Regions from separate parts of the Nocardia sp. NPDC050408 genome, predicted to be linked through region 2. Evidence: riboswitches for the same ligand, from Rfam matches in the RefSeq annotation. Region 2 holds a riboswitch; the other holds the start of a gene.
What was found. A riboswitch is a leader RNA that binds a small molecule or an ion and turns the genes downstream of it on or off. The one in region 2 is predicted to bind cobalamin.
Positions count from the first base shown of each region.

Region 1: linked by a shared signal. The riboswitch ahead of metE (5-methyltetrahydropteroyltriglutamate--homocysteine S-methyltransferase) and the one ahead of ACIBJI_RS31995 (CbtB-domain containing protein) in region 2 are both predicted to bind cobalamin.

Region 1 covers NZ_JBITIL010000007.1:274,711-278,756, forward strand. Annotated here, with positions in the region: gene ACIBJI_RS23270 (pyruvate carboxylase) at 1-1,658, opposite strand, end outside; cobalamin riboswitch at 1,892-2,196, shown strand; gene metE (5-methyltetrahydropteroyltriglutamate--homocysteine S-methyltransferase) at 2,337-4,046, shown strand, end outside.
Region 2 covers NZ_JBITIL010000015.1:136,073-140,118, forward strand. Annotated here, with positions in the region: gene ACIBJI_RS31980 (response regulator transcription factor) at 1-554, shown strand, start outside; gene ACIBJI_RS31985 (hypothetical protein) at 594-1,088, opposite strand; gene ACIBJI_RS31990 (CbtA family protein) at 1,125-1,913, opposite strand; gene ACIBJI_RS31995 (CbtB-domain containing protein) at 1,904-2,098, opposite strand; cobalamin riboswitch at 2,129-2,282, opposite strand; gene mhuD (mycobilin-forming heme oxygenase MhuD) at 2,348-2,662, opposite strand; gene ACIBJI_RS32005 (alpha/beta fold hydrolase) at 3,038-3,796, shown strand; gene ACIBJI_RS32010 (A/G-specific adenine glycosylase) at 3,894-4,046, opposite strand, start outside.

The DNA.
Region 1 (4,046 bases), on a different contig from region 2:
CCGGCGACACCGAGCAGACCATTGGTGCGCACGCGGGTGGCCAGCAGCGACTGGTGCGCGTCGCGGAAGGTGGTATCGGTGACGCCGACGGCCTTCTGCTCGCGCAGCGCCTGCGCGAAGCCTTCGGGGCCCAGGCGCAGCAGCCGCTGACGGGAACCGTCCGGCGGCGGCACGCTCAGATCGATGGCGGGCAGTTTGTCGTGCGGATACACCGTGGTCGGACGCTCGCCGTGCGGCTTGTTGACGGTGATATCGGCGAGGTAGTTGAGGATCTTGGTGCCGCGGTCGGCCGAACCGCGCAGGGTCAGCAACTGCGGGCGCTCATCGATGAACGAGGTGGTGACCCGGCCCGCCCTGAAGTCCGGATCGTCGAGCACCGCGAGCAGGAACGGGATGTTGGTGGTGACGCCGCGAATGCGGAATTCCGCGAGTGCACGGCTGGCGCGCGCCACCGCAGCGTGCAGATCGCGGCCGCGGCAGGTGAGCTTGACCAGCATCGAGTCGAAGTAGGCGCCGATCTCCGCGCCCAGGTTCGCGCCGCCGTCGAGTCGGATGCCCGCGCCACCGGGGGTGCGGTAGGCGGTGATGCGGCCGGTGTCGGGGCGGAAGCCGTTGGCCGGATCCTCGGTGGTGATCCGGCACTGCAGGGCCGCACCGCGAATGGCGACCTTGTCCTGGCTCAGGCCGAGCTGTTCGAGGCTCTCCCCCGCCGCGATGCGCAGCTGGGACTGCACCAGATCGACATCGGTGATCTCCTCGGTCACCGTGTGCTCGACCTGGATGCGCGGGTTCATCTCGATGAAGACGTGGTTGCCGCGCTCGTCGAGCAGGAATTCGACGGTGCCCGCGCAGCTGTAGCCGATCTGGCGAGCGAAGGCCACGGCGTCGTTGCAGATGCGCTCGCGCAGTGCGGGATCCAGGTTCGGGGCGGGCGCGAGCTCGATCACCTTCTGGTGGCGGCGTTGCACCGAACAGTCGCGCTCGAACAGGTGCATGACATTCCCGTGCTGGTCGGCCAGGATCTGCACCTCGATGTGGCGCGGGTTCACCACGGCCTGTTCCAGGAAGACGGTCGGATCACCGAAGGCCGACTCCGCCTCACGGGATGCGGCCTCGATCGATTCGCGCAGCTGTGCCGGATCGGCCACCCGGCGCATACCGCGCCCACCGCCACCCGCTACGGCCTTCACGAAGATCGGATAATCCAGGACCTCGGATGCGGCCAGCAGTTCGTCCACATCGGCGGAGGGGGCGCTGGACTTCAGCACCGGCAGCCCCGCCGCCCGCGCCGCTTCGATCGCACGGGCCTTGTTACCAGCCAGTTCGAGCACGTCGGCCGACGGACCGATGAAGGTGATGCCCTCGCGGGCGCAGGCCGCCGCGAGGTCCGGGTTCTCGGAGAGGAAGCCGTAACCGGGGTAGATGGCGTCGGCACCCGCGGACTTGGCCGCCGCGATGATCGCCTCGATCGACAGGTACGCCCGAACCGGGTGCCCCTGTTCGCCGATCTGGTAGGACTCCGCGGCCTTCAACCGGTGGACCGAGTTGCGATCCTCGTACGGGAAGACGGCGACTGTCCCGATGCCGAGTTCGTAGGCCGCACGGAAGGCGCGGATGGCGATCTCGCCACGGTTGGCAACCAAGACTTTCGAGAACATTGAACTAAGGTACCCGCCCCGGAATCGTGGCCTGACAGGGAAGTCCCTTTCGCAGGAATCTTCACAACGAGTCCTAGCAGGCTTGCGAAGTTGTGTTCATATCGCTGACACATAACTGTGTGTTGACTGGCGTAGCACGGAAATCGGATGGCGCTACCGACTATGCTGGTCGACGCAGCTGGTTCGCCGTGCGCAGACGAGATGGAGCCCCATCGTCGCGTTACGGAGTCGAGTTCGCGGATCGGGTAACCGGTGCGCGGACGAGAGGGAACCCGGTGAGAATCCGGGACTGTCCCGCAGCGGTATGCAGGAACGACCGCCGTCATCAGCACTGGGTAGGCCGTAGCGACTGCTTGCAGGTCGCTCGAAATGGTCTGTAGCGACTGCTTGCAGGTCGCTCGAAATGGTCTGTAGCGACTGCTTGCAGGTCGAAATGGTCAGCCCGGGAAGCGACGGCCAGTAGGTGAGCCCCGTACGGGGTCGGCCAGAAGGCCCGTGCCCGCAAGTCCGAAGACCTGCCAGCCGTGTCGGATACGCCGTATCCGGCGGCCACCGCCTCGTGGACTGGGCGCGCGGACCTCTGGTGTGATTGTCGGGCTCCGTCGGTGCGCCGGCACGTCACTCGGTCTCCGCTAGCTCGTAGGGCGATGGTCTTCGATCTCAGCACTGGAGAAATTCGTGACTGTTACGCATAACCCGTTCACCGCGACGGTTCTCGGTCTCCCGAGGGTGGGGCCGCACCGTGAGCTCAAGCGCGCCACCGAGTCCTACTGGGCCGGACGCATCGACGCGCAGCGGCTGCACGCGATCGCCGCTGACCTGCGGCACAATCAGTTGACCGAATTGCAGCGGGCCGGTCTGGATTCCATCCCAGTCGGCACCTTTTCCTATTACGACCAGGTGCTCGATACCGCCGTGCTGCTCGGCGCGCTGCCGCCCAGGGTGGCCGGTATCGCCGATCCGCTGGATCGCTATTTCGCGGCGGCGCGCGGCACCGATACGGTCGAGCCGCTGGAAATGACCAAGTGGTTCGATACCAATTACCACTATCTGGTGCCGGAAATCGGTCCGGAGACGGTGTTCTCGCTGGATCCGTCGAAGGTGTTGGATGAGCTGCGGGAGGCGCTCGCACTCGGGGTGCCCGCGCGTCCGGTGGTGGTCGGGCCTATCACCTTCCTGAAGCTGGCGAAGGCGACCGGTGGTGCGGCGTTGGATCGCCTGGAGGAGTTGGTGCCGCTCTATCGGGAGCTGTTGCGGCTGCTGGCCGCGGCGGGCGCGCAGTGGGTGCAGCTCGACGAGCCGGTCCTGGTCACCGACCTGACGGCTGACGAGGTGGAACTCGTACGGCGCAGCTACGCCGAACTATCGGCCGCGACGGATCGTCCAGCACTGCTGGTGGCCACCTACTTCGGCAAGCCAGGTGCTGCGTTGAGCGCTTTGGCCGAGACCGAAATCGAAGGTATCGCACTGGATTTCACCATAGACGCGGACTTCTCCGGTGTGCCGGCACTGGTGAACAAGCTGCTGGTGGCGGGTGTGGTCGACGGGCGAAATGTCTGGCGGGCCGATTTGGATAAGGCTTTGACGATGCTCGGCACGCTGCTGGGGTGCGCGAAGTCCGTTGCGGTATCGAGTTCCTGCTCGTTGCTGCACGTGCCCTATTCCTTGGCGAGCGAAACCGGCCTAGACCAGCGGCTGCGTTCGTGGTTGGCCTTCGGTGCGGAGAAGGTCGCCGAGGTGCGGTTGCTCGCGACCGGACTGAGTGCGGGGTCCGAGGCGATCTGCGATGAATTGGCCATGGTCCGTGCCGCTCTCGCCACTAGGCGCACCGATCCCCGGTTGGGCAATCCGCAGGTGCGGGCGCGCCTGGCCACGCTGGGTCCCGATGCAACTCGGCGGGCTCCCGCGCAACAGCGGCGGCCATTACAGGCCGAGCGGCTGCGGCTGCCCTCGTTGCCGACGACGACGATCGGTTCGTATCCGCAGACCTCGGCGATCCGGCTGGCGCGTGCGGCACTGCGCAAGGGTGAGATCGATCAGACCGAATACGCGCGGCGGATGCGGTCGGAAATCGCGGATGTCATCGCGTTGCAGGAGAAACTGGGCCTGGACGTGCTGGTGCACGGCGAGCCGGAGCGCAATGACATGGTGCAGTACTTCGCCGAGCAGCTCGACGGATTCGCCACCACCGACGCGGGCTGGGTGCAGTCCTACGGCACCCGTTGCGTGCGGCCACCGATTCTGTTCGGAGATGTGGCGCGGCCCGCACCGATGACGGTGGATTGGATCGGCTACGCGCAATCGTTGACCGATAAGCCGGTCAAGGGCATGCTGACCGGCCCGGTGACGATTCTGGCCTGGTCATTCGTGCGCGATGACCAACCGTTG
Region 2 (4,046 bases):
GTGAACAAGCCGTCCGCATGACCCGCAGTCTGACCCCCGACGTGGTCCTGATGGATATCAGAATGCCCGTTCTGGATGGACTTGCCGCCACCCGAATGATCGCTGCGGATCCGAAACTCGCCGATGTGCGGGTGGTCGTCCTGACCACCTTCGAACTCGACGAATACGTCTTCGAGGCCATGCGCGCGGGGGCAACGGGATTCCTGGTCAAACACACCGAGCCCGCTGATCTCGTCCGTGCTATCCGAGTTGTCGCCGCGGGTGATGCCCTGCTCTCGCCCGGTGTCACGCGCCGCCTCATCGCCGAATTCTCCGCCCATGCCAAACAGCCCCCACCCGCCGCCTTCACCGAACTGACCGACCGCGAGCGCGAGGTGATGACCCTGGTGGCGGAGGGTCTCACCAATGCCGAAATCGGCGAGCGCCTGTTTATGAGCCCCGCCACCGCCCGCACCCACGTCAGCCGCATCCTCATGAAGCTGGACGCGCGAGACCGCACCCAACTCGTAGTCATGGCCTACGAATCCGGCCTGGTCCGCCCCGGCTGGCAATAATGCTGTCGCACATACCGAATAGCCTGTGCGCGATAGCCACTACCTATGCGACACCAATTGCCTCGCTTCCCCTCGGAAGTAGCGGCGGGCACTCGGGTGGTACATGGCGGGGATGGCGATCAGGACGGCGAGGATATGCCCGGTGCGGAAGGTTCCGGTGATCACCGCGGATGCGGTGAGGTTGTCGAACAGGTCGCCGATTTGCTTGGCGGACAACGTGGCTGCCAGTGGTTCGATGATCAACGAGGCCAGGCCGATCACACCGATGCCCAAGGTGAGTACCGTCTTGGCCCAGCGGGCACCGCGCGCCATCTGGACGGCAACGCCGAGAACCACCAGATAGATGCCGCCGCGAATAGCTAGACCTGTTGCGAGCGAGCCGATATCGGCGTTCGGGCGGTCCAATTGCACGGCGATGTATGTGATGGCCTCGCCGACGCCGCACAGCAGCGCTACTACGAGTCCGATGAATGCCACGGAAATCGAGCGCGGTGGGTCGGTTCGTGGCTGTGCGGAAAAGGCAGTGCCGGTCATACAACCGACACTGCCTTTCGCGTTCCGAACTCCGGATCAGCCTGCGGTAGCAGCCGTTTCTCGTACCGGAGTGCTATCGCGCGTGGCGAATTCGGTGAGTGCCGCGAATCCGAGACCGAGGCAGGCCCACAGCGTGGCCGTCTCGCCGAGCGATGTCGCACGGAACTGCCACAGCAGAACGGCCGGGAAGTCGTCGTTCACCTCGTTGACGCCGGGCAACAGGATGTACCCGAGCACGACGATGAGCACGAACGCCGCGACCCCGGCGATCAGCCGGATCGTACCGAGTTGCGCGGCAAGCAGTTTGTAGACGTACAGCCCGATGCCGACCGCAGCCAGTCCGAGTAGCACCGCCGCCAACCACAGCAGGGTGCGCTGGTTGATTGTGTCCGGTTCACCCACGGCGGGCGGATTGGCCGGGTACTTGAAGAACGGCACCGCTACGATCGCGGTCCAACCTGCCAATGCCAATCCGAGCGCGAGCTTCGGTCCGGACAAGGTGGTGTATCGGCGCGCGAAAGACGCGACCGAAGCGAAGATCGCCCCGAACGCGAGCCCGGCAAGTCCGAGGGCAAGGAACTGCCCGAACTTCTGTCCGGAACGGCTGACCAGCGGTTCTTCCTCGTCGCCGTGTGTATGCCCGGCTGGTTCCTGGGCGTGCTCGGCGGCCTGTTCTTTAGCGGAATTGGCTTCTTCGATAGAAATGGCGGTGTCGATCTTGGGTTCGCCGACGAAGTAGCCCACTGTCGCAGCCAGCAGGCCGGCGATGAGGCCGGCCAGCAGGCCACGGAGCAGCAGGGTCTTGAGCGATCCGATCAATGGCACGGCACACCGAGCAGGTGGCGTCCGTCGTGCATGAGCTCATGCAGATACATCCCGCTGCGCGAGATGACGCCCTGATCGAAGCCGACCAGGTACAGCGTGAGCAATGCGAGAAGAACGACGCCTACTGCGATGAGCAGCGTGCCGAGTGAATCAGTTGCCCGACTCGGTGAATGCGCGATAGCCATTCGAGTCCTCCTAGGGATGCGCGTCCCGTGAGTTGTTCGGTGCGAAGGTGCCGGTGTCTGGCTTTCCGGCACCAAGGACTCGGTGCAAGAACACAGTGGCGCGACCGCTTCGGAATTTCACCGAATTACCGCGTCACCCTCGCGTTTGTCATTTCGAACTGTGACATCCCCTCGCACTCGCCGTCAACACGGCGGGCAACTTGCCCAGGCCGGGATGGGCGAGTCGCGCGCCGCGTCTGTCCAGCGGTTTCAGGAAGCGGACTTGGCCGCGACGTCCAGTACGACCTCGAACTCCAGCAGCGAGGCACCCGTCGAAACCGGCTTCTGCCGCTCGCCGGCGTGCGCCTCGCGCGCGGGCCCGTCCCGCCACGCCGCGAACGACTCCTCCGAATCCCACTGGGTGACAACGAAGTACCGGTTCTCCCCGGCCACCGGCCGCAGCAATTGGAAGCCGAGGAAGCCCGGCGAGCCCTCGACCGCATGTGCGCGATGGGCGAATCGCTTCTCCAACTCGGGGCCCGCGCCCTCCGGAACCTCGATCGCATTGATCTTCACAACAGCCATGGCTCCGACGATACGTCCGTGCCAACCGGGCACCCCGCAGCGCATACGGGGCAGACCATCGAAGGCGAGTCGATTGCGAGACTCTGCAATGACGGCTCTTACGAGCGAGGAGCTCGCGGCCCGTCTCGCGTCCGAGCCGTCGAACCGCATGCGACGAAGTCACGGGACTCGCCTTCCCGCATGCGTGCACCGGGTGCCGAACGGCCCCGCCATCACCAACCACCACGGAGCGAGTCTTACGAGCGACCGTTCGCGGCCCGTCTCGCGTCCGAGCCGTCGAAGCGCATGCGACGAAGTCGCGAGTCTCGACGGCTCGGACGCGAGACACCAGGGGGCCGCGAACCCGCCGCGCCGAAGGCGCGGCAAGATAACACAGTGTTGTACGACGAAGGCGGAGCGGGAGTGCCGATCCTGCTGCTGCACGGACTGATGGGCAGTGCCCGCACCTGGCGCGATCAGCTGGGCTGGCTGCGGAAGTTCGGCCACATCTACACCTTCGACGCCGCTGGTCACGGTCGCCCCGCACCCGTGGAGCTGACCACCGAGGCTTTCATCGATGACCTCGCTTCGGCGACGGCCGAAATTTCCGAACCCATGGTGGTCATCGGACATTCGATGGGTGGCCTGCACGGCTGGGTATTCGCGGCGCAGTATCCGCAGCGGGTGCGCGCGCTGGTGGTCGAGGATATCGCCCCCGACTTCCGCGGCCGCACCGCCGCGAACTGGGCGGCCATGATCGAGGCCTGGCCGCAGCCATTTCCGAATGCGGACGCGGTGTTGGATTTCTTCGGCCCGGTCGCCGGGCGGTACTTCCTCGACTCTTTCGATCAGGGTCCGGACGGCTATCGCCTACACGGTTCGGTCGCGACCTTCCGCGATATCTCCGAGGAGTGGGGGACCCGCGACTTCTGGGCGCAATGGCGCGCGGTCGAAGCGCCGGCGCTCTTGATCGAAGGCGAATTCACCATCACTCCCGAGGGGCAGATGCGGCAGATGGCCGAGGTCCATCCCGATGCCGTCTACGTCCGAATTCCGAACTCCGGACACCTGGTTCACGACGATCAGCCCGAGCGCTACCGCACCGAGGTCGAAGCCTTCCTTCGCAAAATTCTCGACCACCGCGTACAAGATTGATCTAGTCCGCTGGCCAGGGCTGACAAGTCGTCGCGTTCGTTCGATGACCAGCATGTGGTTGGGTTTGCGGCCACTACAACCCCGGGTTGCGATTGGTTCAGCCCTCGCCGGCCAGGGCGAACAGCCCGTCGGGGGTCTGTTCGATGAGGCCGTCGACGAGCAGGGAGTCCAACGCGCGGTCGCGCTGGCCGGGATCGCGAGTCCAGGCCAGATCCAAGCGGATTCGCTCGACCGGACCGGTTGCGTCCCG